Regions from separate parts of the Acetobacterium sp. K1/6 genome, predicted to be linked through region 2. Evidence: predicted binding sites of a transcription regulator. Region 2 holds the regulator's gene; the other holds the start of a gene.
What was found. Region 2 encodes Rex, which represses fermentation and respiration genes when NADH is low (regulators of the CRP and FNR family bind a similar motif). Its sites were predicted from a motif close to ATTGTTAANNNNTTAACAAT; they were not measured.

Region 1 (15,115 bases), on a different contig from region 2:
CACCGGCAGTACCTCGACCCAAATGTTCGATGCCTGCTTCCATATCCATGATGACCACATCTTTTTGGTAAAGTACCAGATGGCTCATCAGCATTTTTAGCAATACATGCTCGGGACAGACACAGCCTGATCCCCCAGTATCAACCGTTCCCATGGTTAAGAGTTTGACGCCATTAAATTCTTTGGCGTAGCGTTCGGGAATATCGGCGACCTCTGGATTCATTTTAAACATTGAGCCAAATGAACCGGTATCGGCCGCTGTACGTTCTTCGATCATGTCTTTCATTTCTGAAATAGGAACAATACTGGCAATCATTTCGTCAGTCATACCCAAGGCAAGACCAAGATTGGCATCGGGGTCAGCATCAACTGTTAACACATTAAATCCTTCATCGGCGAAATATCGGCTTAAACTTGCTGAGATGGTTGTTTTTCCAACCCCGCCTTTTCCTGTTAATGCTATTTTCATTTTATCACCTGTCTATCTTTTATAAATTAGATACCTAATCCAGTACGTTTTGCTTCTAAATCTTCCATGATTTTATCAACCATGACAATTGGGTCTTTTTCAAATACGAAGTGAGCGCCAATAAATTCCTGAACATCTTCAGTCATTAATTTTGTAAAGTTTGGTGATCCCAATACTTGTGGAATAACACCCAGGTAAGTATTGATCCCAGAACCAACTACATAGTTAGCAATCGCAACCGCTTTTTCTGACATCCATTCTGGTGCGATACCGACTACAGGTAATAAGGCTGGATCGATTCCTTTTAAATCTGCACATAGGTTTACTAAGTGAAGGATACGGCTGATATCTACACAAGAACCCATATGAAGAACTGGTGGAATGTTTACACGTTCACAAACTTCTAGCAGACCACGGCCACATTTTTCTTTTGCCTCTAATGTTAATAAACCGGCTTTAGCAGCAGCTTGAGCGGCACAACCTGTAACAACACAGATTACATCACGTTTGATTAGTTCTTCCATTACAGTAATATGAGCATAGTCATGTTGTTGTTTAGGATTGTTACAACCAACAACACCAGCAGCCCCACGGATAACACCGGCATAGATAACGTCGGTTAATGGTTTAACAGTTCCCAGTTTATCTTCTAATTGAGAGTTAACAACTTTGTCCAAATGATCGATGATGGTTTCAACAGAGTAACCAACCAGGGTATCTTGTTTGATGTCTGGAATTTCTACTTTGGAAGCATCTCGATTTGGGAAGTTTTCAATTGCAATTTTAACGATTTCGGCAGCATTTTCCAAACCGGTTGCTTCTGAGAATTCGATGTATAAATCGCCAGCGATTTTAGCTTTTTGTGATGTACTGATGAATCGGGTATGGTATGTTTTAGCCAGTTCTGGAAGAGCCGGGAAAATACATTGAACGTCAACAACTACAGCTTCCATTGCACCAGTAATGATACACATTTCTTGTTGGTAGAAGTTTCCGGCAATTTTAATACCATGTCTCATGGTCATTTCATTACCTGTACAGCACATCCCAACGATGTTAATGCCTTTGGCACCAACAGATTTAGCCATTTCAACCATTGCTGGATCTTGAGCTGCTAATACTAACATTTCAGAAAGGTTAGGATCATGACCATGGATCAGGATATTTACCATTTCAGCATCAATTACACCTAAGTTAGAAGATGAAGCACGAGCAGTTGGTGTTCCGTAAAGAATATCAGAGAATTCGGTACCAATCATGGAACCGCCCCATCCATCAGACATACCAGTTCTCATCCCACGTCGGAAGATACTTTCGTAATCTGCAGCACAACCCATATGAGTAGAGTGGAGTAAAGTTACTACTTCCTGGTCAATTGCTCTTGGTTCAATACCTTCTCTTGCCCAAACATCCTGACGCGCTTGTGGTGCTCGTTTTAAGAAGCGTAGAGTTCCAAAAGGTTTTCCAAATTCTTCCAGGGCTAATTCAGCCATTTCGTGTGCCAATGCGTATGTTTCTTTGGTATCAGCATCAACTACATCCCATTCTTTCGCGATTCGTCGTAACTTTGCCTCGTCACGAATTTTGAAAGGACCTTCAGCTTTAGCATGATGCATTGCATGAACGATATCACGGGCATGATCCGAGTGAGCAGATGTACCTGCGGCTACCATTCTGGCAAAGTTTCTTGCAACAATTGTGTCAGCATTAGCTCCACAAATACCTCTTTCAGCACCTTTTCCGGGTACTGGACTTACTCGACATGGACCCATTGCACAAATTCGGCAACATACCCCTGCTTCTCCAAAACCACATTGGGTTTTTTGGGCTGCACGGCGATCCCACATTGTTTCTGCGCCATCTCTCTGAGCTTTCGCAAGGGAAGCTTCAGCGACCTTATCGTAGTTTAAAATTTCATTGCTCATATTTTTTCTACCTCTCTAAATTTTATAATTTATATCAACGCACCCGTTTCGTATAATAGTTATTTTTTACGCATTTGTAAAAAGTTTCGTCATATCTAAAAAAATAATCAAAATCCCCTTTACAAACATTGTTAAATGTTATACAATGTAGGTGAGTGATACATTATACATAGTTGTTTGCTCCTGACCTTCATCTTATCTTGTGCGGCAAGTGATGAATTGTGGTCGGGGGCTTTTTTTTGTGAGTATTTTCAAATACCTGTTTTTCTAATTTAAAAAGGTATTTCTAGAACTCAAGTACTGAATCTGCATAAAGGATATTATTTTTGATAATATCGCAAGCTACGATTGTTTCTCTTAATCGTTTGTCGCATGGATTAACGATTGCAGAACTGAATCCACATTGCATAGCCATTGCTAAAACAGCACAGTCTAATAATGGACGAATATGTTTTGGTGCACCGTTGGATACATTACTTAATCCACCAGTTGTTAACAAGCCCATGTCAGTGATCATTTGGATTGCTTCTAAAACATCAACTAATTGATCTTGCATTCCTTTGATTACAATGAATAATGGATCAAACAATAAATCTGTTGGTTCCATACCACGTTCCATACCACGTTCTAATAATTCTGAACAGTAAGCAATACGTTCGTCATTATTTCCTGGTACACCTTCTTTAGAGCAAAGAGCGATTACCATAGCATCATTAGCTGCTGCTAAATCGACATATTCAATACGGTCGCCTGCATCTGCAGAGTTTACAATTGGTTTTCCTTTTGATCGGTTATAAACCTGGATTCCCGCTTCGATCGCTTTCATGTTCGCTGTATCAAGCGCTAATGGCACATTATCGAAGTTTTCCTGGAGCAATTTAACACCCCACTGCATTAATTCTTCGCCGCCTCTTTCAGCCGGTCCGATGTTTAAATCCAAGTAGTCTGCGCCCGCTTCTAATTGTTCTTTTGCTCTTAAAAGAATTGGCTCAGGGTTTCTATCTGCGAAAGCCTGACGAATTGCAGGAGAGATACAGTGAATTCTTTCACCAATAACCATAAATTTTGACATATTGTTCCCCTTTCAAATTGAAAAAATATTTAGGTGCGCTCGGGATGAGTCCCGAGCACAGATTGATATTATGCTTGCATGTCTCTTAAGAACTTCGGTAATTGCATTGCTTCGTTTGGTCCAACGATTACTTCCCATTCAGGTAGTAATTCAGCTAGATCGCCCTGAAGAACGGCAACTTTACCAGGTAAGATTAACTTACGAGATGTCGTTACATCGGCAACGTTGTTTTCTTTAATGAAGTTAGCAATAACGCTTGATCCAAATTTACCAGCAGCCCAAGCGGTCAGAACAGAGTAACCACCTGCATCTGGAATTGCCAGGTAGGCAGGAACCTTAGATCGTTCAATTTCACCAGCAACAACAAAATAAGATAATGCAAAGTCAACAGTAACTAAAACAGGATCATTACCGGTTGGTTTGTTAAATTCATAAACCTTCGGTTCAACACGCATTGGTTTTTGAGGATCGGTAAAGATGTTTTGTCTTAAACCAAACAGCGGCAATGCAGCGTTAAAGTCCATTTCTTCCATAACAATAATGGAACCATATCGCAGAACAAAAGCCGATGCCAGAGCAATTTGTAGGTTGATATCGCCAGTTGCCAGTTTGTTGGCAAACACGACTGAAGGATAGCCAAATGTTCGGTCATTGCCTTTGATTGCTGCGGTACGAATATCAACTGCATTTGCGTAAGCTTCTTTAATGGAAGTTTCGCCTACGTTTAATACCAGTTTTTTATAGCCCATTTTTTCAATTGCTTCAACTAAGTCGTGTAGTGCTTCGATACTGTCTGCAGAAACACCAAGAACAGCATCTGCAGCCTTAGCTACGTCTACCATCGCTGCTGCGTTATCTTTGGTTGCGCCCATGATGATAGCGCCAGCGCCAGCACCTGCAACCGCTGCTTTTGCTACTTCAGCATCAACAGTAACGATCATTGGAATTTTTCCGCAATCTGCAACTTTTTTAACTAAAGCCGCAAATTTAGCTGCATCAGAAACAAAACGTACGGCGACAACTTCAACCGACATCATTTCGCCGATACGGTCATAGTTTACCTTTTGTAATGTAGCACAAATCGCATCCACATCAGCGTCACTCATTGCATCTGATAATTCAACTGCAAATAAGTTTTTGTTAACCAATGTTTTTTCATGTCTGAATAAGACTGTTTCGCCACCAAGCGCTTTTTCAGTTTCGCCAGCGCCAACTTTGATAGTTTTCATTGGTGGAGCTGTTGCTTCTGATAATAATTCTTTGGACTCTTCTGAAATGTATGGACATTTTTCGATGGGTACAGCACCAGTAGCTGCTTTCATAGAGAAAGCCATACATGTTGGGAAACCACACTCTTTACAGTTTGTCTTAGGAGTGAGTTTAAAAATATCTAAACCTTTTACTGCCATTTGTATTCGCCTTCCTTTCCTAACCTATGATTCCAGCAACTAAGCTTTTGATCGCCTTAACTGATTCTGGATGTCTTACGATGATTGCGTTTGATCCGCCAACAACACAAGCTGCCGCTGTTGATACTTCCATACCAACCCCGCGTGCTTCCTGATCGCCCCATTCCGGTGCATCTTCAAGGGTGGAAACCGCTTCTTTAACGCCCCACGCTTCACCAGAAATATTAGTCATAATTGGCATTTGTAAACTTTCATCATTTTGACCTAGGCCAGCTAAACGAATACGATCCATGGTTGATGCAACATACTCAAAGCCATAGCCTACAGCTGCTGAACCAACATCCATCAGAATATCTTTTCCTTTAACACCTAATTGTGTTAATAAGATATTTAATTGTTTTGCAAGGTTGATATCAACTGAGGATTCTGCGGCTACTTTTTGTCCGTAAGCCATTCCGCCGGCAGCACCGATTGTCTTGTAATTGTCTTCTACAGCAGAAAATAAAACCACATTTTTTCCTTCAAGAGCTTGAGCAACTTTTTCCAGTAACTTAGCATCTTTGTCTGCGTTTTTACATCCTTCTACAACTAAAGGTACGCTAATTGCCGCTTCTACAGCTACCGCTGTCGCGACACAGTTTTCGACTGAATTGTCAGCACCGTTTGGATCAGCACTTTCAAGTTTAATTAACAAGAAGTCCGCACCTGATTTTTCTACTGCTGCTTTTGCCAAAGCCGCTGGGTTTTTAAGATCGTCACCGTAAATTGTTCCAAAGCAATCTGACCATTCATCGGTTGTGTCAGAGATTGCGATTCCAACTGCGGTTTTGAAGCCTTCAGTACCTAAAAATGGTAATGAGTTTTCTCCGCCAATGCTGATAGCTGCATCTCCTACACCTATCTCACATGCGTTGATCTTGCCACTAAATTTTTGTTCTGCTTTTTTGTATGGCATTTTTTTGTTTCCTCCTAACCTGTTACCTTTTTTCAAAATATTTATTTCAAAGCTTCACACTTTAAAACCAAATTAAAACCATTACATATTTTACAGCTTTTTACCTGTATATATAAGTATACACAGATTGTACACTATTAGTTAAAAGTTTGTCAATTATTTTTCGGCATTTTTCTAAAATTTATCCTAATTTTTTTTAGAGTCTAAAGAGAGCGTAAAGGTTTTCAGCGAAATCATCAAAACATCGCCTAAAATTGCCAAATCCTTAATATTAAAGACGTCTGTTAATTTTTTGTCAAATAATATTTGAGCCTCTGCTTCAAACTCATCATCGCCAAACCATAAAATCCAGATGAGATCAACCCCCGGTGTCACCGTAAACTGCCAGGAAAGATCACCCTTACCATAGGTCTTAGCTTTTTGCAGGCTCATATAGTGTTTAAGCTGTTCCGGCCTCTCATTGCCAATTTGCGCAAAAACTTGAATACAGCGTTTATGAAAATTCGAATAATAAATGGGCCCATCCGGAAATTCTTTAAAGCTGATCCATTCGTTGGTTGCTTCTTTTCCGTTGGCATTCATTAAGTAGCGAAGAATAAAAATTTTGACCGAGTAATTATCAAATTCTTCCTCTCGGGCATTCAAAACCAGACCGCTGGGATGAAGTACAAAATAGGATTCACCCAGGACCATTATTTCAAACCGCCCATTTTTCGGATCGAAGGGACAAAGAGACTTTTGACTCATCGCAACAGGATCAAAATTTTTAAATAAATCCCGGTTGATGATATAACTACTTTCCGAAAAATGGGGATCAATATTTAGTATCTTTGATTGTTTCATTATTTCTTGCTGAGTTCTTTTAATGCCGGAATAAAAATATCACCCATTACGGCCATATCCTCAGCACTGAAGGCACTGGGGAAATTAGCATCAAATAATATTTGCGCTTCCGGTGGGAATTCATCATCCCCAATCCAGAGAATAGCAGTCATAAACATATTATTAATGACTTCAAAACGCCATGAAAGATCACCAATACTTTGCGGCTCTGCTTTTAGAACAGCCATGGCCTTTTTTAAACCGTCAAGATTGTAATTAAAGGTAAAGGCAAAACGTTTTAAACAACGCCCTTCAAAACAGGGATAGTAGACATTCCCACCGGAAACATCCCGATAGGCGATGTTTTCGCCGGTGGCCTTAACCCCTTTAGCATTAATCAAATACCGTAAAATCATGGTTTTGAGTTTATAATTATCAAAATCCCGGCTGTCCATATCAGTCACATCACCCTGAGGATAGGTCACCTTATATGGCGTTCCCATCAGGGTGACTGTGAAAAAATTATCTTTTTCATTATAAGGACAGGTACTGTTAGCCGCAATCATCTGGGGATTAAGGTCCTTTAACAAGCCCTTGTAGTGTTCGAAGGGTATTTTATCTTTTCTTTTTTCTTCAATTGCGGTTTCATCCCGTAACGTATTTTCCATTTAAAAATCTCCTATTTTCAGTTTTCCAGGGAAGGAAATAAATTCATATTGGTATGGGGGATAAAACAGGCTGATATGAACTCATCCATATAAGTTGGGTGGACACTTAATTCCATATACGTCATATTCTGAGAAATCTCCCGAATCTTGTCTTTTCCTTCACTGAGGGTCAATGCCAGGTAACATCCCTGCATTGAGCTGTTACCGATGTAGTAATATTTCTCCACCGGGATATCTGGCAACATCCCCAGGGCGATAGCATTGGTAATATCCAGATTGGTACCGATGCCCCCGGCGACATAGATATTTTCCAGAACATCAATGGACATATCCAGACTTTCCATTAAAATATAGATCGCGGAGAAGACCGCTCCTTTTGCCTTGATAAAACTGTCAATGTCAATTTCCGTAATATATACATCTTTAGAACCATTATCCAATTCTTTGGAGTAGAGATAATACTGACCGATGCCGTATTCATCAAACTTGATTCGAGGATGATTCAGATCCCGTTCCATTCGGCCTTTTCCATTGATTATACCCGTTCGTTTCATCTCGCAAATTAAGTCGATGATCCCTGAACCACAAATTCCCACCGGGCTAACCTGACCAATGGTATTATAAAAAGGCCTTAAGTCTCCGTCATTGATAGTAACTTGCTCAATCGCTCCAGGCACAGCCCGGGTACCGCAGCTAATTTCACCGCCTTCAAAAGCAGGTCCGGCTGAACAGGCGCAGGTCATCAGAAAATCTTTATTTCCAAAGACAATTTCGCCGTTTGTTCCCAGATCCACCAGCATGGTGAAATCTTCCCGCATCCAAACGGGTACCGCAAAAACACCGGCGGTAATATCGCCGCCTACGTAACTGGCAACCGAAGGTGCTAAATATATTTTTCCTTCCGGATTAACAGTAATCCCTAATTCTGCACATTTCATTTCGGGGATGTCATTAATGGCCGGAATAAATGGTTCCCGTCTTAAATAGTCCGGATTAAGCCCCAACAGCAAGTGGTTCATGGTCGTATTTCCGGCCGCACAGACCTCATAAATATCTTCTTTGCTGATGCCAATGGTATTGACCAGTTTTTCAATAAGGTTATTGATGCTCTCATCAACTATGGCACGGCGCAGTTTTTCCAAGCCACCAGGTTTTTCTGAATAAACAATTCGGTTGATAACATCCGCCCCATATTTAACCTGGGCATTCCCCATTGAAGCCTTTGTTAAAATCTCATTGGTATTCATATCGACCAGACAAGCCGACACCGAAGTTGTCCCAATATCCAGAGCAATCCCGTACAGAACCGATTTTTCACTGTTTGCCGGTTTGACATCCAGAATTTCAGCCACTTCCCGGCGTTTTAAATAAACGACTTCGATCAAAAAATCATTCTTTCTAAAAGCATCTGGCAGTTTCTTGATGACATTTAAACTGATGGCAATATCTTCATAGCCTAATTGCTGCTTAAAATAAAGCTTTAGACGATCTTCATCAGCACTGTTATCTTCAATGCTGGGACACGGCAACTTGATGATCTCAGACCAGAGTCGGCTGGCATTGGTCATTCCTTCTTTGATCATTTTCTTGCGTACGTATTTAATATTTCTATTCTCATTGACCGACAGATCGGTGATCTGCATTTCGTTTACAAAAGAAGACGCTAAATCCGGTACTTCCACCTCGATATCTTCTATGATGGTTGAATTACATGAAAGTACGATCCCCTGGGCCATTTCTGCTTCAGAAATATGCCGGGATTTTTCTGTTTTAACCTGACCCGACTCTATTTTAACCTTGCATTTACCGCAGGTCACGTTTCCGCTACACGGTGAATCAATCATAACACCAGCTCTTCTGGCGGCTTCTAGTAAATTTTCTCCGTCGCTCGCGATTAAATCAACCGATCTTTTTCCTTTAATATTAAATCGCACCTTATTCATATAACAACCTCCCCTTTTCCGCAGTTTCCGTCTAAAAGGGCTGCCAAACAGCCCCATGTTTCTCGACAAACGTCTGCACCGATCAATTGATAATCTCTTTAGATATAACAATTGTCGGTGCTACTTAATCCATTTGTCAATAAGTCTTAAGAGCCTTAATCAGGCATTTATTTTTTGCCGTTTTTGATCAGTTCAAGTTTGTTGACAATATCGCGTAGCGCAACCTTGGCTGGTGAATCAGATGGTAAATCAACCAACGGTTTGCCATAAGCATCAAATTCAAACACATTCTGATCTAATGGCACAACACCAATAAGATCAAGACCCTGGTTTTTAATTTCTTCGGCTGTTCCTTCGTTTAAAACGCCATCTGGGGCGCGGTTGACGATCAGCTTAATCACTGGTACTTTCAGTTTAAGTTCAGAAACCAACTCTTTGATTCGGCCAACAGCCTGAATCCCACGACGGGAACAGTCGCTGACAAGAATAAGCATATCAATTCGACCGAGCGTTCCCCGGCTTAGATGTTCCATCCCCGCTTCATTATCAACGATAATATATTGATAGTTACCTGCCAGCATATCAAGCTGAGTTTTTAAGATTCCGTTAACATAACAATAACAACCAGCACCCTGGCTGCGACCCATAACCAGAAGATCATAACCATTTCCTTCGGCAACGGCCTGATTTAACCGAAGTCTCAAAAAGTCTGTTTTTGTCACACCTGGAGGCAATGGTACCCCATCCATTTCGGCATGATTTACTTCTTCTTTAATCTCACCAATGGAAAGTTCCACTTCTTCCCCCAGTACTTCGTTAAGGTTTGCATTGGCATCGGCATCCACTGCTAAAATTGGACCCAGACCTTCTGCAACTAAATATTCAATAAGCATACCGGTAAGACTTGTTTTACCAACGCCACCCTTACCCGCAACTGCAATATTAAAAGCCATAATGTTTCCTCCATTATCGTTTCTCCGGTCAATTTTCTCTTTTCAGTGTAAGTTATACCCACTGATTTATCAACAGGAAAAATTCGTATTTTGTCAACTTGTATATATATGTATCGACAGGGTTATCATAACATAATCATTCTGATTTTACAACAGAACTTTATCGCTTAATGAGCAAATTAAAGCCTTTATAAATTATTTTTTTCTGTTTTCTGCAAAGGTTTACGAAACCATGATAAATGCTGTATTTTTTTGCACTTTATCCACGCTCTAAATACTTGTAATGCATTTTATTTTCGATCGCTGAAGCTACTTAAATTTTGCATTTGTAAACTAAAAAGAGCCATATCCACAAAAATTTTGGATATGGCTGTATTTTGGGGACGAATAATTACAGGACACTTTTTTAGCCAAGCTTACTGCCAGGAATTGATACCTAAGCGCTTATCTTAATTTTTCTTCGCCTAAGACAATAAATCGCTATCATGCTTCTTTAATCATTCTCCAATACTTTTCCATCAGTAGTGACGGTCAATACCTGCCATGGAATCATTTTTCCTGAATCCTTAAGTGCCGTGGTAACTGCTGCAGTAATCCCTCCGCAACAGGGAACTTCCATTCGGACGACAGTAACGCTTTTAATCTCATTACGTTTTAATATTTCAGTCAGCTTATCCGCATAGTCAACGGCATCTAGTTTTGGACAACCGATTAAGGTAATTTTATTTTTGATAAAGCGATTATGAAAATCAGCATAGGCATAGGCGGTACAATCTGCCGCAATCAACAAGTGGGCACCATTGAAATAAGGGGCATTAACCGGTGCCAGCTTAATTTGAACCGGCCATTGTCTAAGTTGTGATTCGAGCGCTTCAGTTGGTGCTGGTTTCTCCGCAGCCACGGTTTCCCGAACAATGGCCTTAGAAGATGAGCCGGGGCATCCGCATGGCAGTGGTTCCGGTCCGTCATCGGTCGCTATCGTTTCTCGGACAATGGTTTTTGCCTGGGTTCCCGGACATCCGCCTGCTTTTTTCGCGCCACTATTTTGTGTCGTTTCCTTTTTTTTCATATTTTCTAAGACCGCGGCTTCGTCATAAGCTGCCGCTTCCCGTTCCACAAAGGTTATCGCTCCGGTGGGACAACTTGGCAGACAATCTCCCAATCCGTCGCAATAGTCGTCACGTAGTAATTTGGCCACGCCGTCAACCATTCCAATTGCGCCTTCATGGCAGGCTTCTGCACATAATCCACAGCCGTTGCACTTATTCTCATCTATTGTAATTATTTTTCGGATCATCTTATTTTCCTCCTTGGAATTTGGTATTGATTTCTTGAACCAATCATAATATAATTTACCCAAAACTACCGTTGCATATGCAACACAAAGGATAATTATGAATAAAAATTTAGATGTTTTAAGAAAAGTTAAATTATTCGATGGCATCGACGAAAACCTGGAAGCCATGCTAAAGTGCCTGGGTGGTGAAGAAAAAAATTATGACCGGGGGGAGATTATTTTACTGACTGGCCAGCCGGTAACCACTGTGGGGGTTATTTTATCGGGAGAAGTCCAAGTTATTCAAGAGGATTATTACGGTAATCGATCCATTCTCACGGAACTAAGTCCCAGCCATATTTTTGGCGAAGCCTTTGCCAGTGCCGGTATTAAAGAAAGCCCCGTCACGGTACTGGCAAAAACCAACACAGCTGTCATGTTTCTGGGGATCGAACGGATTATTAATACCTGTCCTAACTCCTGTGTGTTTCACAATCACCTGATTGAGAATCTACTGAAGATACTCGCCCGAAAGAACATCCTCCTCAGCAGTAAAAACCAGTTGTTATCGCGGCGGACTATTCAAGACAAGGTACTCTCCTATCTGTCGTTACAGGCCGAAAAAAAAGGGAACCTCGCTTTTGAGATTCCCTTTACGCGCAATGAATTAGCTGATTTTTTATGTGTCGACCGCAGTGCCCTATCCCGGGTTCTTTCCAAACTTCAAAAAGACGGGATCATTGAGTACAACCACAATCATTTCAAGCTGCTTTAATGGCCCCAGTAAAAGCTGAGCGTTCTAGGCCGGACTAACTGCTATTTCCTTTTCCCTCTTATTTTCAATGTCCTGATACAGGGTACGGGAAACCACAATGGAATCGCCCCGGTCATAAAGACGATCCAGATAATCCAGATAGGCACCGGGGGTAATAATGCCATTGATCTTGATCAGATCAATTCCGGTTTTACCGACAAGCGTATCCACCAACTTGACACAATTCGTTCCCAGGGCATAATAGGTTTTAAACTCGTTGCCCTGTTTAAATTTATAAAAACTGGCCTTTGCGTCGTTATAAAGCTGACTGGAAACATCCTCAAAATCCTTTGCATTTCCTTTGATTTCGCCTTTGTCCGCTTGCTCCGCCTTTGGCTCCCAAGGAAGAACGTGAGACAGGAGATCGTCCAGCTGCTCCTGAACCCCTTTTTTTTGTTCTGGCGTCAGTGCGAGGCCATAGCCCATTAAAATTTTCTTTTCAACTTTCAGCGCCTGTTTAACATGTTCGGTCTTGGGCATTTCAACCAAAACGCCATCAGCTAAAAAGCCCCCTAACTTCCAGGTGGAATCGTCATAATTGCCATAGCTGTAAACACACTCGCCTATGGCAGCATCCACATGACCCATGCCCGGAATCAATCCTTCTTTGGTATGGATAAAAATCTCCATATCGGTGGTTCGTTCTATGGAGTGGTCTTCTAGCAATAATAAAGCATCCGGTTCTTCTTGCACCAATGCATTCACTTTTTTTAACATCCGCATCGGCAGGAACGCAGCAAATACCAGTGGTAGGGTTACACGAATGTGCTTCTTGGCTTTTTTGGCCCCATCATTGTGTTTCATCAAACTGACCAAGGCATCGCCAAAAATATTTAAAGCAAAAAAGATCAGATAAACGCCGAAGATAATGCCAAAGATCCGGCCTGTTGTGGTCAAAAAAGCCATGTTAATACCCAAGCCGATATAGACCAGAGCCACCAGCAAGGTCCACACCCAGGAAGCACCGTCTTTTTTTAATTTAATGCTACTTAATAAAACAAAGCAACCAATAATAATCCCCAGCATCCCAATTGCAAAACTAAACGGCACCTTTAAATACTGCGGGTTGAGATAGGTAAAAACCCCGCCCAACAGAGATAAAATTCCAATTCCCAACTCTTTAAACTTACTTTCGCCCTTTTTTAGAAAAATAGCTGACAGATACATAATCCCGACCACCACCAGCATAATCGAGATGCTGGTAATAATCATATTCCAAGCCAGCTTGACATCAAGCAGCATAATCATGCCACCGGCAAATACCGCAATGGATATTAATAACCAAACAATCGGAGCTGTATTCTTAAATGCTGACATCGGCATAGTCCCCCTGACTTTTCTTCTATTTTATCAGACTTCGCGAAGGCCCACAATCGTATTATTTAGATTAATTGCAACAAAAAACTCTGGTTCAACTAAACAAACCAGAATTTTTGCCTATTTCAGGTTAAAGGAATCACAACCTTCTGATTTTGGTACGATTCAACAGCTACCGGGACCTGATAAACGGCACCGATGTTTTCGGAGGTCATCACATCCATTCCGCCATAACAGAAAATTTCCGTGTCTTTGAGAAAGAGGAACCGGTCACAATACCGCAGTGCCAGGTTCAGATCATGGATCACAATGACAACGGCAATTTCTTTTTCTTTGGTAATGCTCTGGATCAGTTTTAAGACCTCCAACTGATTCTTAAGGTCAAGGCAACTGGTGGGTTCATCCAGAAGCAAAACCTTCGGCTCCTGGGCCAGGGCCCGGGCGATCATCACCTTTTGCAATTCCCCGCCGCTTAACTCGTCAATATAACGCAATGAGAACGCTTCTAAATCCATACTTTCTATAATTGTTTCGACAATTTCATAGTCTTCTTTTTTGGGCGCCAGTTTGATATAGGGTTTTCGCCCTAACAAGATAGCATCGTAAGCGGTGATTCGGCTGCCTTCGCTTTTTTGGGCAACATAAGCTGTGTTCTTTGCAATATCCAGACGATTGAGTTTAAGAATGTCCACCTCATTTACCACCACCCGGCCTTTTTGGGGTGAGATAATCTTATTCAGACACTTTAACATGGTACTTTTCCCAGCCCCGTTGTTACCTAAAATCGCCACACATTCGCCATTTTTTACATCGAATTTAATGTGATCCAAAATTTTTCGGTTGAATCGATAGCCAAATTCTAAGGCATCAATTTTCAGCATTATGACCAACTCCTTTAAATATGAGATATAAGAATAACGGAGCCCCAAGGAATGAGGTAATGGCCCCGATTGGCAGAATAATTGGTGAGACAATCAGACGAGCAAATGTATCACTGACGAGCAGCATCAAAGCTCCTGTTAAAGCTGATGCCGGTAATAAGTAGCGATAATCATTGCCCACAAAACGACGCATAATATGAGGGGCAATTAAACCGATAAAGTTGATGATCCCCACAAAGGACACGATCGTTGCCGCTGTCAGAGAAGCCACCGTCATTCCGATAAGCCGAACCCGGGATACATTGACCCCCAGCCCGGTAGCCGTATGTTCGCCACACTCGAGGGCGTTGTAATTCCAGCGGTTAAACATAAAGTAAATCAGTGCTCCAGCAGTAACCACGGCAGCTACCTGGATATTTTGCATGCTGGCCCGCCCCAGATCCCCAAAGGTCCAAAATACAATGGCAGCCATCTGAACATCTGAGGAAAAATATTGAATCAGTGCTGTCGCTCCGGCAAACAACGAGCTGAGTGCAACCCCGGCCAGAATCATGGTTTCCGGCGAAGCTTTCCGGGCCTTGGATAGTCCTAAGATTACTAGGGTGACAAAC
Region 2 (15,115 bases):
ATGTCTTCCCTGGTTATCTCATTGCGGTCCCCAGTATAATCAATCAGGCTGTTGAGTTCATTATCCACCATTTCCATGGTTTTTTTCTCGTTCATTAAATACATCGACCGCTGCATAAAAAGTTCCAATTCGGAACGGCTGATTTTTTTTCCGGCATTTTTAATCCGCCGGGTAATCCAGGCTGTCAGATCACTGGCATCGAGTTTTTCAAACACCACCAGAGAACCGGCCTTGGTTAGACTTTTGTACAGTTTTTTGCGCTTGTCCGGCTGTTCCCAGTAGATAATTAGAAGTGTCGATGGACTGGGTTTCTCCAGGTAAGCGGTAATCCGATCCAGAGCTTTTTTATCGGTGATTTTATCGAGCTGTGCCTCTTCCCGAATGATAACCATTCGCTTATTACTCATCATCGGCAAGGTTTCACAGGTTGCCAGTAGTTCCGACACATCCACGTTTTTATCACTGTAGGTGGTTAGATTCAAGGGTTCCAGACCCTTTGCTATCTCAGTACCAATCAGCGTTTTTTCCATCATATGACCGATGTACTGTTCTGGGCCGGTGAATAAATAGACCGGGCTTATTTCCTTATTTTTTACACTTTTACTTAGTTCTTTATAATTCACAGCGTTTCTCCATTAGTTTAAGTTGAGTCTTATTAATGACGGATACGATTCGTTGAAGTTTAATTCACATAGTGATTGATACGGATAAATTCTCCGTTGCTGGTAATTTCCACAGCGCCTCTTTCATCGGTTCGCAGTGTCATCATTTCTTGCGCGGCTAAACGATCCATTACCACATCGCTGGGATGGTTAAAAAAATTATTAGCCCCGACCGAAATCACTGCTATTTCCGGATCAACCGCCTGAAGAAATGCCAGACTGGATGAAGTTTTGCTACCATGATGAGGAATTTTGATGATTTGAAAATCTTGTTGACTGCTAAGGGCACGAAATTCTTTTGCCAGTTTTTCTTCAACCTCGGCTTCAATATCGCCACATAAAAGCAGATTGAACTTTTGATAGGAAACTGACATCACCAGCGAGGCATTATTCTGTTGTTCGTCCTCTTTGGGGATGATTGTCCCTTCGGGATTATATACCTTAATGGTCACACCGTCACTCCCTTCAATGACTGATCCCTCTTTTAACAAAGAAACCGGAGCCAACTGCTGATCAAGAAGCGCTTCATTATTCGTATGAATACTCATAAATAAATTTTTAACCGGATAACCATCAAAGACCAGTTCCTCAACCCCCTGACTATGATCCACATGGTTGTGAGTTAAAAAGATGGCATCCAGAGCTCGGATGTTTTTTGAATACAAGGCGGGATACAGCACCTGATCTGAAACCCGATTGGATCGTTCAAAGAGATAGCCGCCGCCATCGACCAGATAGTTCAGCCCGCCCGGGGTCTCAATCAAAATACTGTCGCCCTGACCGACATCAAGAACCGTTACTACCAGATTTTTGGGAAACAGCGGCGTTGCCATCACTATTAGCACCAGCACCAGTCCCAAACTCATTACCGTGTTTCGAACATAAGGCTGGCGGAGATAAAAATAGCCTGAAATCAGAAAGACCAGCAGTAAAAACAGTCCCGTTTCAGCCAGGGATAATCCGCCACGGTTTATCCACAAAAAATTTGCAACCTTTCCCAGATCATTGATTCCATCCAGCACGACAATAATAGACTCCCCTAAGAATGCCACCGGTAGGGACAAAACAGGAGCAAAAGCGGGCACGATCGAAATGATCATCAGAAAACCCATCCCGGCTAGCAAAAATACGCCAATCAAGGGGACTACCAGCAAATTAGATAAGAAACTTATCAACGTAAAGCTCTTAAAATGGTATAAAAGAATCGGCATTGTGCCCACTGTGGCACAAAAAGTCAGGACCAGGCCCTGAACCACCGGGCCGGATTTTATTTTATTGTGCACCCGCTTTTTATTACGCCGTTTCTCATACAAATACAGCAATGGACGATAAAACAGGATAATCCCGAGTACCGCACCCATCGATAGTTGAAAACCGGCTTGAAATAGTTGTGCCGGCCAGATCCCTAAAATCACCAGTCCGGCCAAACTAAGTTGATTCAAGGCATCCTGTTCCCGATGAATTCCCTGTCCCCAAGTCAGGCACAGGAGCATAATCGACGCCCGGATCACCGATGGTGCGAACCCGGTGATGGCAATGTAACACAGTAAAACCGGGGTCAGAAAAATGATCCAATAACGCTTTTTTATCTTTGCCATTATCAGCAGCAAGGACAGCGCCAGGAACACATACCCCACATGGAGTCCAGAAACCGATAAAACATGGGTGACGCCGGCATCTTGAAAGCGCTTCGTCAGATTCTCATTGATATTTTTTTCACCAAAAACCACACCCTTGAGCAAATCTGACACATCCCGTGAAAAGCTGGCCTCCAATTGATTTTCCAAGGCTCTTTTAATGCCCAATATCTGGTAGAGTACTGTCGTTTCCTGACCGACGTGTAAAAGATTGTCGGGTTTGATCGTCAGCAACCCGTCAATGGACCGGGATTTTAGATACAGGCCATAATCAAAACCGCCAGGATTTCTTTTTCCGGCCGGCTTTGACAGTTTACCCTGTAATAACAGCACATCACCAGGTACAAGGTTTAATTGCTGATCTGTGGCAGTCGCTAACGCTTCATTCTCGTCGGTCGCGTTCGCATCTGCCTGATAGTAGAGCGTTGCTCGGATCCCCTTTGCGTCCTCAAGACGATTGTTCTTCTCTGCAGTCGTGACCAGTTCTTTAGTCGTTAGATTGATGGTTAAGCGATTTTCAAAGCGAATCGGATAATCGGTGACTATCCCGATAAGCGAAACGTCTTTTTCATAGAAGGTTTCCAACGCATCCGACTCCGGAAAGGCTCCGTAGCCCAAAATAACACCTGCCCCGAATAACCCAAGGACGAATACCATCTGGGCGATTTTGATATTTTTGAGAAAGAACGGCACTCCTGCCAGAAAGCCGATGAAACCAAGCATCACCCAAGGCGGTAAATGATAATAAACTCCGGCGATACCCATACTTAGGGTAATAAATCCCCATAATAACGGTCGCTTCATTTAAATAACCTTAAAGGGTCCCTTATTACCAAGTACCGTTAATTTCATTTTCAATACTCCTAACAATTTTATCTTAATTATACACCGATTATCTTCTTTTTAGTACGGGTAACCCTGTTTTTTTTAAGATATTTTGTTATAATATGAAAATAGATTAAAGACAATCCGAAAGAAGGGACAGCCAATGATTAATTTAACGACCAATCGTTTTTATGCCTCCGATGAAGTGAAGCTGACTTATTATGAAACACCCTGCCCTGCCAACCCAAAGGGTGTCGTTGTGATTGTTCATGGCATGGCCGAACATGCCAGACGCTATCATGAATTTATGGACTTTTTATATTGCCACTCCTACCTGGCTGTCATTCACGATCAGCGAGGGCATGGTCAAACTGGCATAGATTCTGGCAATCCCGGTTTTTTTGACAGCGGTAATGGCTGGAAACGCGTTGTCGCAGATGTTAGAGAGATCTCCGGCATGCTTAAAGAGATCTACCCGGATCTACCCTTGTTTATCGTCGGACACAGCATGGGTTCAGTGGTAACCCGAACAGCTGTCATCGATCACGCCGAACTCTATGACGGGGCTGTTATTATTGGCACCACCATCGGCATCAACAGATTTATGCGTAAAACGGCCAGCCTTATCGCCCGCTGGGAGATCCGAAAAAAGGGTGAGAAAACACCTTCTAAACTGCTTTCTGATCTTTCCTTTGGCAGCTACAATAAAAAATTCAAACCCAACCGCACCGAATACGATTGGATTTCCATGAACAAAAACAATGTCGATGCCTATATCGAGGATCCTCTTTGTGGATTTACCTGCAGTGCCGGATTTTACCGCGATTTATTTTATGGTATTGACTACTCAGCAAAGGCGTCCAACCTTAAAAAAATCCCCAGCGATTTCCCCTTCCTTTTTTTAGCTGGTCGGGATGACCCTGTCGGGGGGATGGGCAAAGAAGTGGTTCATATCACCCGAAAATTAAAAAATGCTGGCGCTTTAGAGGTTAATCTCATTCTCTATCCACTGATGCGACATGAAATTCTTAATGAAGATAAACGAGATCTTGTCTATCGGGACGTACTACGATTTTTGAATGCCTAATAAACTATCTAAACAAAAAGGAGGTCCCTCGATGACCCATAAAGTATATGTCTTCGGGCACCGCAATCCAGATACCGATTCCATCTGTTCTGCCATTGCTTATGCCCACTTAAAACAAACCCTGGGACATCCCCAGGTCTTCCCAGCCCGATTGGGGCCGATCAATAAAGAAACCCAATTTGTTCTGGATACCTTTGGGGCAGATTTGCCCGAATTGATCAAAGATGTCAAGCCCCAGGTTTCCGATCTGGTTCTCACCGATTTTTCGATGGCCAATGAGAAGGACTCCGTCTCCAAAACAATGGGGCAGATCATCGATCATCCCGGCCGCTCCCTGCCAGTGGTCAGCGATGACAACAAACTGATCGGTATGGTTTCCCTGTCAGACATTATTCCAGCTTACACGGATGCTTTTTCAAAATCCCTGCTACGGGACAGCGAAACCCCGCTGAAAAACATTATTGAATTGCTAAGCGCCCGTGTTTACGGATCAATCAAATCCGAATTGGTGCACGGGGATGTGTACACCATCACCGAAATAAAGGCGGGTCAAACCCTGGGAAGCCAGGACATTCTGGTCACCGTTGAGCAGGATATTTATCTAAACCGGGCTTTATCCACCGGTGCTGGCATCATTATTGTTTCAAACGCGTCTCCGGAGTTTGACATGCCAATTCCCAACGACTATCAGGGGGCTATTCTAACCGTTGCCTTTGGTCCCTTTGAAGTTATCCGTCTTCTATGTCAGGGAATTCCGATAAAAAAATATTACCAGAAAAATAATCTGGAGTATTTTATGACCTATGAAACCATCGATGATGTCAAAAAGAATATTCTGACCTCTGATCATGATCGCTTCCCGGTAGTGGATGAAGACGGAAAGGTCATTTCAACCATTTCCCGGAGTAACCTGATTGACTTTAGCCGCAAGAAGGTTATTCTGGTAGACCACAATGAACGGAATCAATCCATTATTGGTGTCGAAGAAGCTGAGATCATTGAAGTCATCGACCACCATCGCGTGGCAGAAATACAAACCGCCACACCTCTCTATCTTCGCATCGAACCGGTTGGCTGTACGGCAACCATCGTGGCAAAAATGTACCATGAAAATAAGATCCCGATCCCTCGTGTGATGGCGGGTCTGATGCTCAGCGCCATTATCTCTGATACGCTACTGTTTAATTCACCCACCTGCACCAAAGAGGATCGGACAATCGCCCGGAAATTGGCTAAAATGCTTGCGATTGACATTAAAAGCTACGGTGAAAAAATGCTCGTGGCCGGTAGTAATTTAAAAGAAATGCACCCTTTTGAAATCCTATCCACTGACCGGAAACTCTTTACCATGGGATCCTATAAAATTGGGGTATCTCAAATTAACACTGGGGATTTCCGGGGAATATTTAATAAATTGGATGGGGTTCTACTGGAAATGAATAAATTGTGTGAGGAAGAACACCTGGATCTGACCCTTTTAATGGTCACCGACATTATCTTAGGAGGAACCGAGTTGATCATCGCCGGGGACGCTAAAAATCTTGCTCAGCTGGCGTTCGGTTTCCAACCCGGGGAATTCAGTAAATACATGAATGGCGTTTTTTCGAGAAAAAAACAGATCGTTCCGCCATTGATGAACGCCTCAGCTTATTAGTACCAGTACTGAACAAACACTGGATAGGCACTGACTACAGATACTATGAAAATTGGTGATGATGATGCAAAACAATAAATTTAAAACTGGTAGCGCTTTTCGCCTTGGCAATTTTATCCTGGCCGCTGCCTTGATACCGCTTTTATTAACCGGATGCGTGGAAAAAGAGCTGATTAACGATCCCACAACCGGTGCAATTATGCCTACTAAAAATTTAGAAGCCCTGATCGACGGCCAGTATACAGCCACGACAAGCTACTATGATGGTAGAGGTTACGCTCAACAATTAAATATTTTCATCAAGAACGGCCTCATTACCAAGGTGAATTTTCAAGAAATTGATCGAAGTAAAACTGATCGCTTGGCTGTGGATGGCCCCGATAAAACCTGGCCAAATTTAGTTGTAACGAATTTAAGTAGCCTTTACCTCCGGCTTTATAACGAACTGATATCTTCTCAAAACCCTGATGAAATAGATGCTATCTCTGGGGCGACCCAAACATCTGAACGCTATGTAAAATTAGCAAAGAAAATTTTTGCTCAAGCTAAAAAAGGTGATCAAGAACCAATAAAAATTGATACCCTTGATACCTACACGATCATCACCCCACCCGATCACGATGGCTATCAAGGGGTCCTGGAAGCCACTTTTAATGGTTCAACTTTGACTGCTCTTAATTACGATGAAATTATAACCGAAGACGGAAAATCAAAACGCAAATCAACTGATTCTCCGGAAAACGCAGATTTTAATGCTTTATTTGACACAATAACTCAAACGGCAGTCAATAATCAATCCTTGGAATCAGCATTTCCTGCCAATGATGCAATCCATGAGAAAGCCAAATACGAGGAGTGTCTGCGACTACTAAGAGAAGCGAGATCGCCCTTTTGATGCCTTACCAATTTAAATTTTATTACTTAAATTCAACTGAAATTCTTGACAAATGTTAAAGCTGTGTTATAATAAAGCAATGGCCAGTGCATTTATGCCAACAATTCTAAGCTGAAAGAAGGTGAAAATAATGGAAAATAATACTTTTGGTACTCGATTAAAGGCGTTGCGAATTTCTAAACGACTTACTCAGGAAAATTTTGCCAATCTTTTCTATCTTAACAAAAGCTCTATCTCTAAATATGAAAAAGATAAGAATTTACCGGAAAACCAATTACTGATTAAGATCGCTGATTTTTTTGAAGTTTCTGTTGACTATTTATTATGCAGAACCGACCAGCCAAAACTTTTACCAAGCAATCCCAAACCGATGACCTGTGAAGAATTTTTAAAATCTTACGTGTTTTCCAACGAAGAAGTTGATTCTTTTTCTTCTTACTTCTCTTTCCCTGAAAGCTACAAGCAGGAAGTTCTTGATTTTATTAATTTTAAGAGTTCCAGCGGGAAGTAATTAAAAACGATGAAAATTATGTTTACATAGCTTGTTATAAATAAAAGAAACACGGAATCCGTGTTTCTTTTTTAGTTATTTTTTTATTTCACGCAAAAATATAAAGAGTCTGATCGTCAATCAAACTCTTACTATTCTTAGCTCGTCGTTACTCGCCCAGCAGATAGGTTAAGGTAAACAAACTATCTGTAATATTTACATTTTCGACAACAACATCACTGGGGACATCCAAGTCCAATGGACTAAAATTAAGAATCCCTTTCACCCCTAATTCGGTTACCTGAGTCGCCACCTTCTGGCCCACCTCCCGGGGTACGCACAAAATAGCAATATCGATTTCATTGGACTTTACAAAAGCATCAAGTTCTTCCATATGTTTTACAACAACACTACCAACGACAGTCCCAACCATGAGTGGATCAACATCAAAGACACCCTTTAGGATGACACCTTCCCGCCTGAAGCGTTCATAATTGGCTATGGCATGACCCATATTTCCAGCACCGATAATAATGCAGTTATATTCACTATCAAGACCAAGAATCTCCTTGATCGCTTCCTTTAATTCTCCCACGTTATAGCCATAACCTTGCTGACCATAACCTCCGAAGGAATTTAAATCCTGCCTGATTTGAGAAGCTGTCAGTCCCATTAAACTTGCTAGTTCTCGGGATGATATTTTTTCGATATCATTGAGCTGTAAATCACTTAAATATTGGTAATACTTTGGCAACCGTTTAACAACGGTCATAGAAACTTTTTTTGAGAAGCGATGCATGATAACTTCTCCTTTCTTTCGGATAATGATTAATTATATCAATATGTATCAATTACGTCAAATTATTCATTTTAATTTGTGGATTTTTTTGATAGAATAGTAAAAGTGAACCTAAAATAACTGAACTAAAACGAAAACAGGTGAAATAATGTTAATCAATATAGAAAATTTGCATTTTAGTTATGGCATCCATGAAATTTTTAATAAACTCAATCTTTCCATTAACGAAAAAAAGCAAATCGGTCTGGTCGGCCGAAATGGCACCGGGAAATCAACCCTCTTAAAACTGATTACCGGAGAATTGATTCCTGACACCGGGCGAATCAGTATAAAAAACGGACTATCGATCAGCTATTTATCCCAGGAATCCAATGTCGCCGAAAATACCACGCTGCTTGAAATGCTTACCGATGTTTTTAAACCGCTGATCGAGATGGAAAAGCGAATCAAACAGATCGGTGATGCCATTACGCGCGCTTCTGGTGAGGATCAGGAAAAACTGATGCTGGAGTTTGGGGAGCTTCAGGAAAGCTTTGCCAAAAATCATGGCTACGAATACCCCAGTCGCATCCGCGGGGTTATCAATGGCCTGGGCTTTAAGGCAGAAGACCAGAACAAAGCCTTCTCAATGCTCAGCGGCGGTGAAAAAACGCGGGCTACTCTGGGTCAGATTCTGCTTCAGGAACCGCAACTGCTCTTACTCGACGAACCGACCAACTACTTAGACATCGATGCGCTGCAATGGCTGGAACAATACCTGAAGAATTACCCCGGAACCTTTATCATCGTGTCCCATGACCGCTATTTCATTGACAAGGTATGTACCTCCATTATCGAAGTGACGCAGAAAAATGTTAAGGAATATCATGGCAATTATACCCAATACGCCGTTAAAAAACGTCAGGATCTGATGGAACAAAACCACCAATATCAGCAACAAATGAAAGAAATCAAACACCAGCAGGAAGTCATTGATCGGTTTCGGGCCTATAACTCCATTAAAAGCTCTAAACGGGCTTCCAGCCGGGAAAAGGCCTTAAACAAAATTGAGCTACTCGATAAAGTCGAAACTACTCATAACAGCCATTTTAGCTTTATTCCCCGGGTTAAAAGTGGCAATGATGTTTTAGCGGTAACCGGGCTCAAGAAATCCTTTGATAATCGTCTGCTTTTTCAAAATATGAATTTCGAAATTCATCGCGGCGACAAAATCGGTATTATCGGACCCAATGGCGCTGGTAAAACGACCCTCTTTCGCATCTTGCAAGAAAAACTGGCCGCTGATGCTGGTGAAATTCGCCGGGGTCAAAAAGTTCATATCGGCTATTTCGATCAGGAGCATCAGGATCTAAAGAAATTCTACAACGAAAATCTTTTAGAAGCGCTGTGGGATGTTGATTCAAAATTGACTGAAGGCGAACTGCGAAATATCCTGGCAGCCTTTTTATTTGTGGGTGACGAGGTCTTCAAACCAATCAACACCCTATCTGGCGGTGAAAAGGCACGATTGCTACTGGCCCGTCTGATGATCTCCCAATCGAACTTCCTGCTGATGGATGAGCCCACCAATCATATCGACATGGATACCAAGGAAATTCTTGAAAGTGCCTTGAGCCAATATGAAGGAACCCTACTATTTATCTCGCATGATCGATATTTTCTTAACCGGATCTCAACACAGATCTACCAATTTTCTGCCGATGGTATGGAAATCCATCTGGGCAACTATGACGACTATGTAAAACATAAGACCGATGCTTCCGAACGGGAAGCGGTTATTGCGGCTGAAAACAAAACCGTTCCAACTAAAACACAACAGAAAACGGATCGCAAGAAACAAAAAGAAGAAGAAGCCAGAATGCGGCTCTTAAAGAAAAAAGTTAAAGAAATCGAAGAAGACATTCTAACAACGGAACAAAAAATCGAGTCCATTGAAGCCGCGATGTGTGCCCCGGATTTCTACGATAATCTCACCCTGGCAGCAGAAATCAATCTCACCTATGAAGCGCATAAGCAACAGCTGTCTGAACTGACTGATTCCTGGGAGATCGCCCTGATGGCTCTGGAAAACGAGTAAACTTTAATGTACAACTGTGATTTTGTAAAATACTTTAAAAAATTTTGGAGGAAACAATGAAACTAACAACGAATGAAAAAAGAGTCTTAAATACCCTGTTTAAAGATGTTAAAGGCACCACCAGAAATACTATGCTGATTGCCCTGTACGCCGCTAAACCAACTGATGACGAATCCCCAGATGCCCAGTCAATGATCACCCTGCTTAACGGTCTGATTGTCAAACTGGCTGAATTGGAACAACCAGAAATGGAAGTACTTTTTGCTGGTATCCCCTACGATGTTGACTAAACGGTTCTAAATCCTTAAAAATAAAAGGCAGCCTCGAAATGAGACTGCCTTTTATTTTATTTAAATCGATTAATCGTATTGATGTAGCCTTAAGGCTTACATCATTGGCATTCCGCCCATACCGCCTGGCATTCCGCCCATACCGGCATCTTCGCTAGGAAGATCGGCAACTGCTACTTCAGTCGTCAAGAACATTGCCGAAACACTGGCTGCGTTTTGAATCGCAGAACGGGTTACCTTGGTTGGGTCAATGATTCCAGCCTGGAACATATCAACAAACTCACCTTTAGCAGCGTCATAACCAACGCCAACTTTTTTACCAGCCATTTGCGAAACAATAACAGAGCCTTCAAGACCAGCATTATCAGCAATTTGACGCATTGGTTCTTCGATTGCCCGACGGATAATGTAAGCGCCAGTTTTTTCGTCGCCTTCGAGGGTTTCAATTAAAGCATCAACTTTTGGAATCGCATTGATATAAGCAGTACCACCACCGGATACAACGCCTTCTTCAACCGCTGCTCGAGTCGCATTCAAGGCGTCTTCAATTCGATATTTGATTTCTTTAAGTTCAGTTTCGGTGGCTGCACCAACCTGAATAACCGCTACGCCACCAGATAATTTAGCCAAACGTTCCTGTAATTTCTCTTTATCATATTCTGAAGAAGTTTCTGGAATCTGCGCTTTGATCTGACGAATTCGTTCGGCCACCGCGTCTTTGTTTCCGCTACCTTCAACAATAATAGTATCTTCTTTATCAACTTTAACCTGACGGGCACGACCTAATTGTTCGATGGTGGTAGTTTTAAGTTCCAGACCCAGTTCATCCGAAATAACTTCGCCACCCGTTAATGCCGCAATATCAGCCAACATTGCTTTACGTCGGTCGCCAAAGCCGGGTGCTTTTACAGCGACACAGTTAAAGGTTCCTCGTAATTTATTAACAACCAATGTTGCTAATGCTTCGCCCTCGACATCTTCCGCAATGATTAACAGTTTGCTGCCAGATTGAACGATTTGTTCCAGAATCGGTAAAATTTCTTGAATATTTGTAATTTTTTTGTCTGTGATTAAGATATATGGATTATCAAGGATGGCAACCATTTTTTCGGTATCCGTTGCCATGTAGGCTGATAAGTAACCACGGTCAAATTGCATCCCTTCGGTAAATTCCAGTTCAGTACCCATGCCTTTGCCTTCTTCAACTGTGATAACACCGTCATCACCAACTTTATCCATGGCTTCGGAAATCAGTTTACCAATTTCAGCATCAGCTGCCGAAATGGATGCAACCTGAGCGATTGCTTCTTTGCTTTCGATTTTTTTGCTGTTTGCTTTTAATTCTTCAACAACAGCCACAACTGCTTTTTCAATTCCTTTTTTGAGGACCATTGGATTTGCACCGGCAACAACATTACGGTTACCTTCTCGAACAATTGCCTGAGCCAATAAGGTGGCTGTGGTTGTTCCATCACCAGCAACGTCATTCGTTTTGGTAGCGACTTCTTTAACCAGCTGAGCACCCATGTTTTCAAAGGCATCTTCCAGTTCAATTTCTTTGGCAATGGTTACCCCATCATTGGTGATGGTTGGTGAACCATATGATTTTGCTAAAATAACATTTCTTCCTTTTGGTCCTAATGTTACCTTAACGGTGTTTGCTAATTTGTCTACACCAGCGATCAGTGATTCTCTGGCATCTTCACGAAACTTTATTTCTTTAGCCATATTATTTTCCTCCTGTTTTTCTAAATTTTATTATTCTACGATTGCTAAAATATCAGCTTGACGGATGATTAAAAACTCTTCATCGCCAATTTTCACTTCATTACCGGAGTATTTGGAATAGATAACTTCATCATCTACCTTAACATCCAATGGCACTTTTTTACCATCAATAATTTCTCCAGTTCCAACTGCAACTACCTTACCCTGCTGTGGTTTTTCCTGGGCAGATCCTGGTAAAACAATTCCACCTAAAGTTTTTACTTCTTCAGCTTTAACTTTAATAACTACTTTGTCACCTAAAGGTCTTAAACTCATTTTTTCCTCCATTTGATTATATTGGGTACCTTGTACCTTTTTTTCTTTTATTAGCACTCATTCATCCTGAGTGCTAATAGTATTTTAAATGATTTGCAGATTGATTGCAAGTGTTTTTTCCCTTTTTGTTGATCTTAATTTTTTTTAAGATTGTTTTAATTTTTAAAGAGGATACAGTTCTCTTTATATAAATGCGTTTACCCTTTTAACTTAAGCATTCTTCCCTGACTCGTTTCATTACCGGGTACCAATTTTTAAACCTGGAATGCCATTAAGACTCAGGTCACTTTCTTTCCCATTGATATAATTATAATAAGCCATGGAACCGATCATGGCGGCATTATCGGTGCAGAGAATGGGATCAGGATAGAACAGGGTCATGCCTGCTGCTACTGCTGCCTGCCCCATCATTTCACGCAATAGCGAATTGCAGGATACCCCTCCGGCCATACAGATGGTCTTCATACCAATGCTTTTGGCGCAGGCGATGGTTTTGCTCACTAACACCTCGATAACAGCCATCTGGAAAGAAGCCGCCACATCATTGGGATTGATCGCTTCGGTTTTCATTTTTTTGCCATTGAGATAATTAAGCACCGCTGATTTTAAGCCACTAAAGCTAAAATCATACTGGGTTTTATCGAGCATCACCCGCGGAAAAGGGATCGCGTCGGGGTTGCCATTTTTTGCCGCCGCATCAATGGCCGGACCGCCAGGATATCCCAGCCCCAAAACTCGGGAAATTTTATCAAAGGCTTCCCCGGCGGCATCATCAATGGTTCGTCCCAAAACCTTAAAGGTCTGGTAATCTTCCACTAATACCAGATGACTGTGGCCACCAGATACTACCAATGTCAGAAAGGGCGGTGTAAGCTCTGGATACTGCAGAAAATTAGCCGCAATGTGACCTTCGATATGGTGTACGCCAATCAGCGGTTTTCCCAGACTGTAAGCCATCGCTTTTGCCGTTGAGAGACCAATTAGCAGTGCCCCCACCAAACCTGGACCGTTGGTCACGGCAATGGCATCCATCTCAGCCAGGGTCAGCCGGCTTTCTTCCAGGGCTTCATCGATGATATAAGGCAGTTTGGTCACGTGATTGCGAGAAGCAATCTCCGGCACTACGCCCCCATATTTTTGATGAATATCAATTTGGGAATAAATCCGATTGGTCAGTATTTTTCGACCATCTTCTACAATGGCCACAGATGTTTCATCACAGGACGTCTCAATGCTAAGAATTTTCATGTTTACCTCGATTAAATTTACAATTTATTTGTTCGTGTTTGTTTAAATAACACCAGCCCCGTTGTGAGGGTCGTCAGCCCCAGAGGTACCAGGATGTAGGCGACCATTCGACCGATCATGGTAAAGAAAAAAGGCTCGGGTACAATCCAGATGAGTCGGTCAGTTGATGGATCCATAATCCATAAGTCGTTCGAAAAAAACAACTGATGAAAAAGAATGAACGTGTCGCTAAAATTAAAAATAAAGCATGCGCCAATAATCAGAAAGATTACCATAAAAATGGTCGATCCATAAAATAAAGCCTTGAGTATGGCCTTCTTGTTGTATTTTAAAAGAATCACAAAGGCTATCAGTGCCAGACTCATCGCCGCGTTTCGAAGGCCAAGAAAGAATAACAGCAGATCTCTGACATCATCCATATGGGTGATTTCTTTCTCGTTGAAAACAGACACATAATCCACTACGTTTTTGGCGTTTTCCGGAGCCAAACGGGCTTTGATGTCAAAATCCTGCCGGTTTCCTTTTAAGTAGCTGATCATTTCTGTGACCACCAACTCCATATCCGGGGGATAAACACCAGTGTTTTTAGTGACCTGATTCTTTTCCATCTGGTCCATATAAAACGCTTTGTCAAAGACTGCCACTTCAATGCCGCTGATAAAAATTATTACTGGAAACAAAATTCCCAGCAACACCGAAAATATTTTAATGCTTTTATTCAAGTCCATACCTCCACATGATGATTGCGTCCATTCCCAGGCCATAGTAATCTTTACGTCGACCCTCCCGGGTAAACTTATTTTTTAAATAAAAATTAAGGGCCGGCTGATTATCCCCTCTTACTTCCAGGGTCATTCCCACACAGCCTTTCTCTTGTGCCAGAGCAAGCATCGCATTCATAATGCTTTGCCCAACCCCGATCTGTCGATAAGCTTCTAGCACCGCAATATTAGTTATGTGCGCTTCGTCAATTACCTGCCAAAAACCGCCAAACCCTATAATTTCGCCGTCCGCTTCGGCCACAATATAATTTGAGAGACAGTTTTTTATTTCGGCATGATAGGAATCCTGGGTCCAATTATGTAAAAAACAAGCCTGATCCACCTTAAAAACCCCAGGGACATCCTGGGACCTCATTAAACGATAGCGGACCATCATTTTTTATGCTCTTCGGCGTAGGAAGGCCGGATGTAAAAGGGTTCCACTTCCAGATAATGGCTGGTTTCGCCTTTTAATGCTCGCTCCAAGACCAGGGCACCCGCTGATGACGCCCGATTCATGTTGAGATAATTAGGTACCAGCCGGGCGGTTGGAAGGGCTTCTTGCAGGATTTGTGAAAACCGCGGTAAGCCATCACCCAAAAAATAGATGGTCTCATTTCTCGCTTTTAAAAAAGCAATGAGATCAT

Region 1: a site for Rex is predicted at 5,968-5,987, ahead of acsD (acetyl-CoA decarbonylase/synthase complex subunit delta). Genes of this name have one in related genera too.

What each region holds. Positions count from the first base shown of each region.
Region 1 covers NZ_JAXQGA010000016.1:25,148-40,262, reverse strand. The annotation lists gene U2P91_RS13405 (AAA family ATPase) at 1-469, opposite strand, end outside; gene cooS (anaerobic carbon-monoxide dehydrogenase catalytic subunit) at 496-2,394, opposite strand; gene acsE (carbon monoxide dehydrogenase/acetyl-CoA synthase methytransferase subunit) at 2,681-3,466, opposite strand; gene acsC (acetyl-CoA decarbonylase/synthase complex subunit gamma) at 3,535-4,875, opposite strand; gene acsD (acetyl-CoA decarbonylase/synthase complex subunit delta) at 4,895-5,830, opposite strand; gene U2P91_RS13380 (DUF3786 domain-containing protein) at 6,017-6,673, opposite strand; gene U2P91_RS13375 (DUF3786 domain-containing protein) at 6,673-7,320, opposite strand; gene acsV (corrinoid activation/regeneration protein AcsV) at 7,338-9,263, opposite strand; gene U2P91_RS13365 (AAA family ATPase) at 9,431-10,216, opposite strand; gene U2P91_RS13360 (ATP-binding protein) at 10,710-11,513, opposite strand; gene U2P91_RS13355 (Crp/Fnr family transcriptional regulator) at 11,611-12,267, shown strand; gene U2P91_RS13350 (MFS transporter) at 12,292-13,623, opposite strand; gene U2P91_RS13345 (ABC transporter ATP-binding protein) at 13,749-14,504, opposite strand; gene U2P91_RS13340 (FecCD family ABC transporter permease) at 14,491-15,115, opposite strand, start outside.
Region 2 covers NZ_JAXQGA010000001.1:149,521-164,635, forward strand. The annotation lists gene holA (DNA polymerase III subunit delta) at 1-623, opposite strand, end outside; gene U2P91_RS00720 (DNA internalization-related competence protein ComEC/Rec2) at 683-3,103, opposite strand; gene U2P91_RS00725 (alpha/beta hydrolase) at 3,288-4,211, shown strand; gene U2P91_RS00730 (putative manganese-dependent inorganic diphosphatase) at 4,243-5,865, shown strand; gene U2P91_RS00735 (FMN-binding protein) at 5,930-6,760, shown strand; gene U2P91_RS00740 (helix-turn-helix domain-containing protein) at 6,891-7,271, shown strand; gene U2P91_RS00745 (redox-sensing transcriptional repressor Rex) at 7,420-8,049, opposite strand; gene abc-f (ribosomal protection-like ABC-F family protein) at 8,198-10,126, shown strand; gene U2P91_RS00755 (hypothetical protein) at 10,183-10,416, shown strand; gene groL (chaperonin GroEL) at 10,513-12,144, opposite strand; gene groES (co-chaperone GroES) at 12,175-12,459, opposite strand; gene tsaD (tRNA (adenosine(37)-N6)-threonylcarbamoyltransferase complex transferase subunit TsaD) at 12,697-13,707, opposite strand; gene U2P91_RS00775 (TIGR01906 family membrane protein) at 13,725-14,429, opposite strand; gene rimI (ribosomal protein S18-alanine N-acetyltransferase) at 14,422-14,865, opposite strand; gene tsaB (tRNA (adenosine(37)-N6)-threonylcarbamoyltransferase complex dimerization subunit type 1 TsaB) at 14,862-15,115, opposite strand, start outside.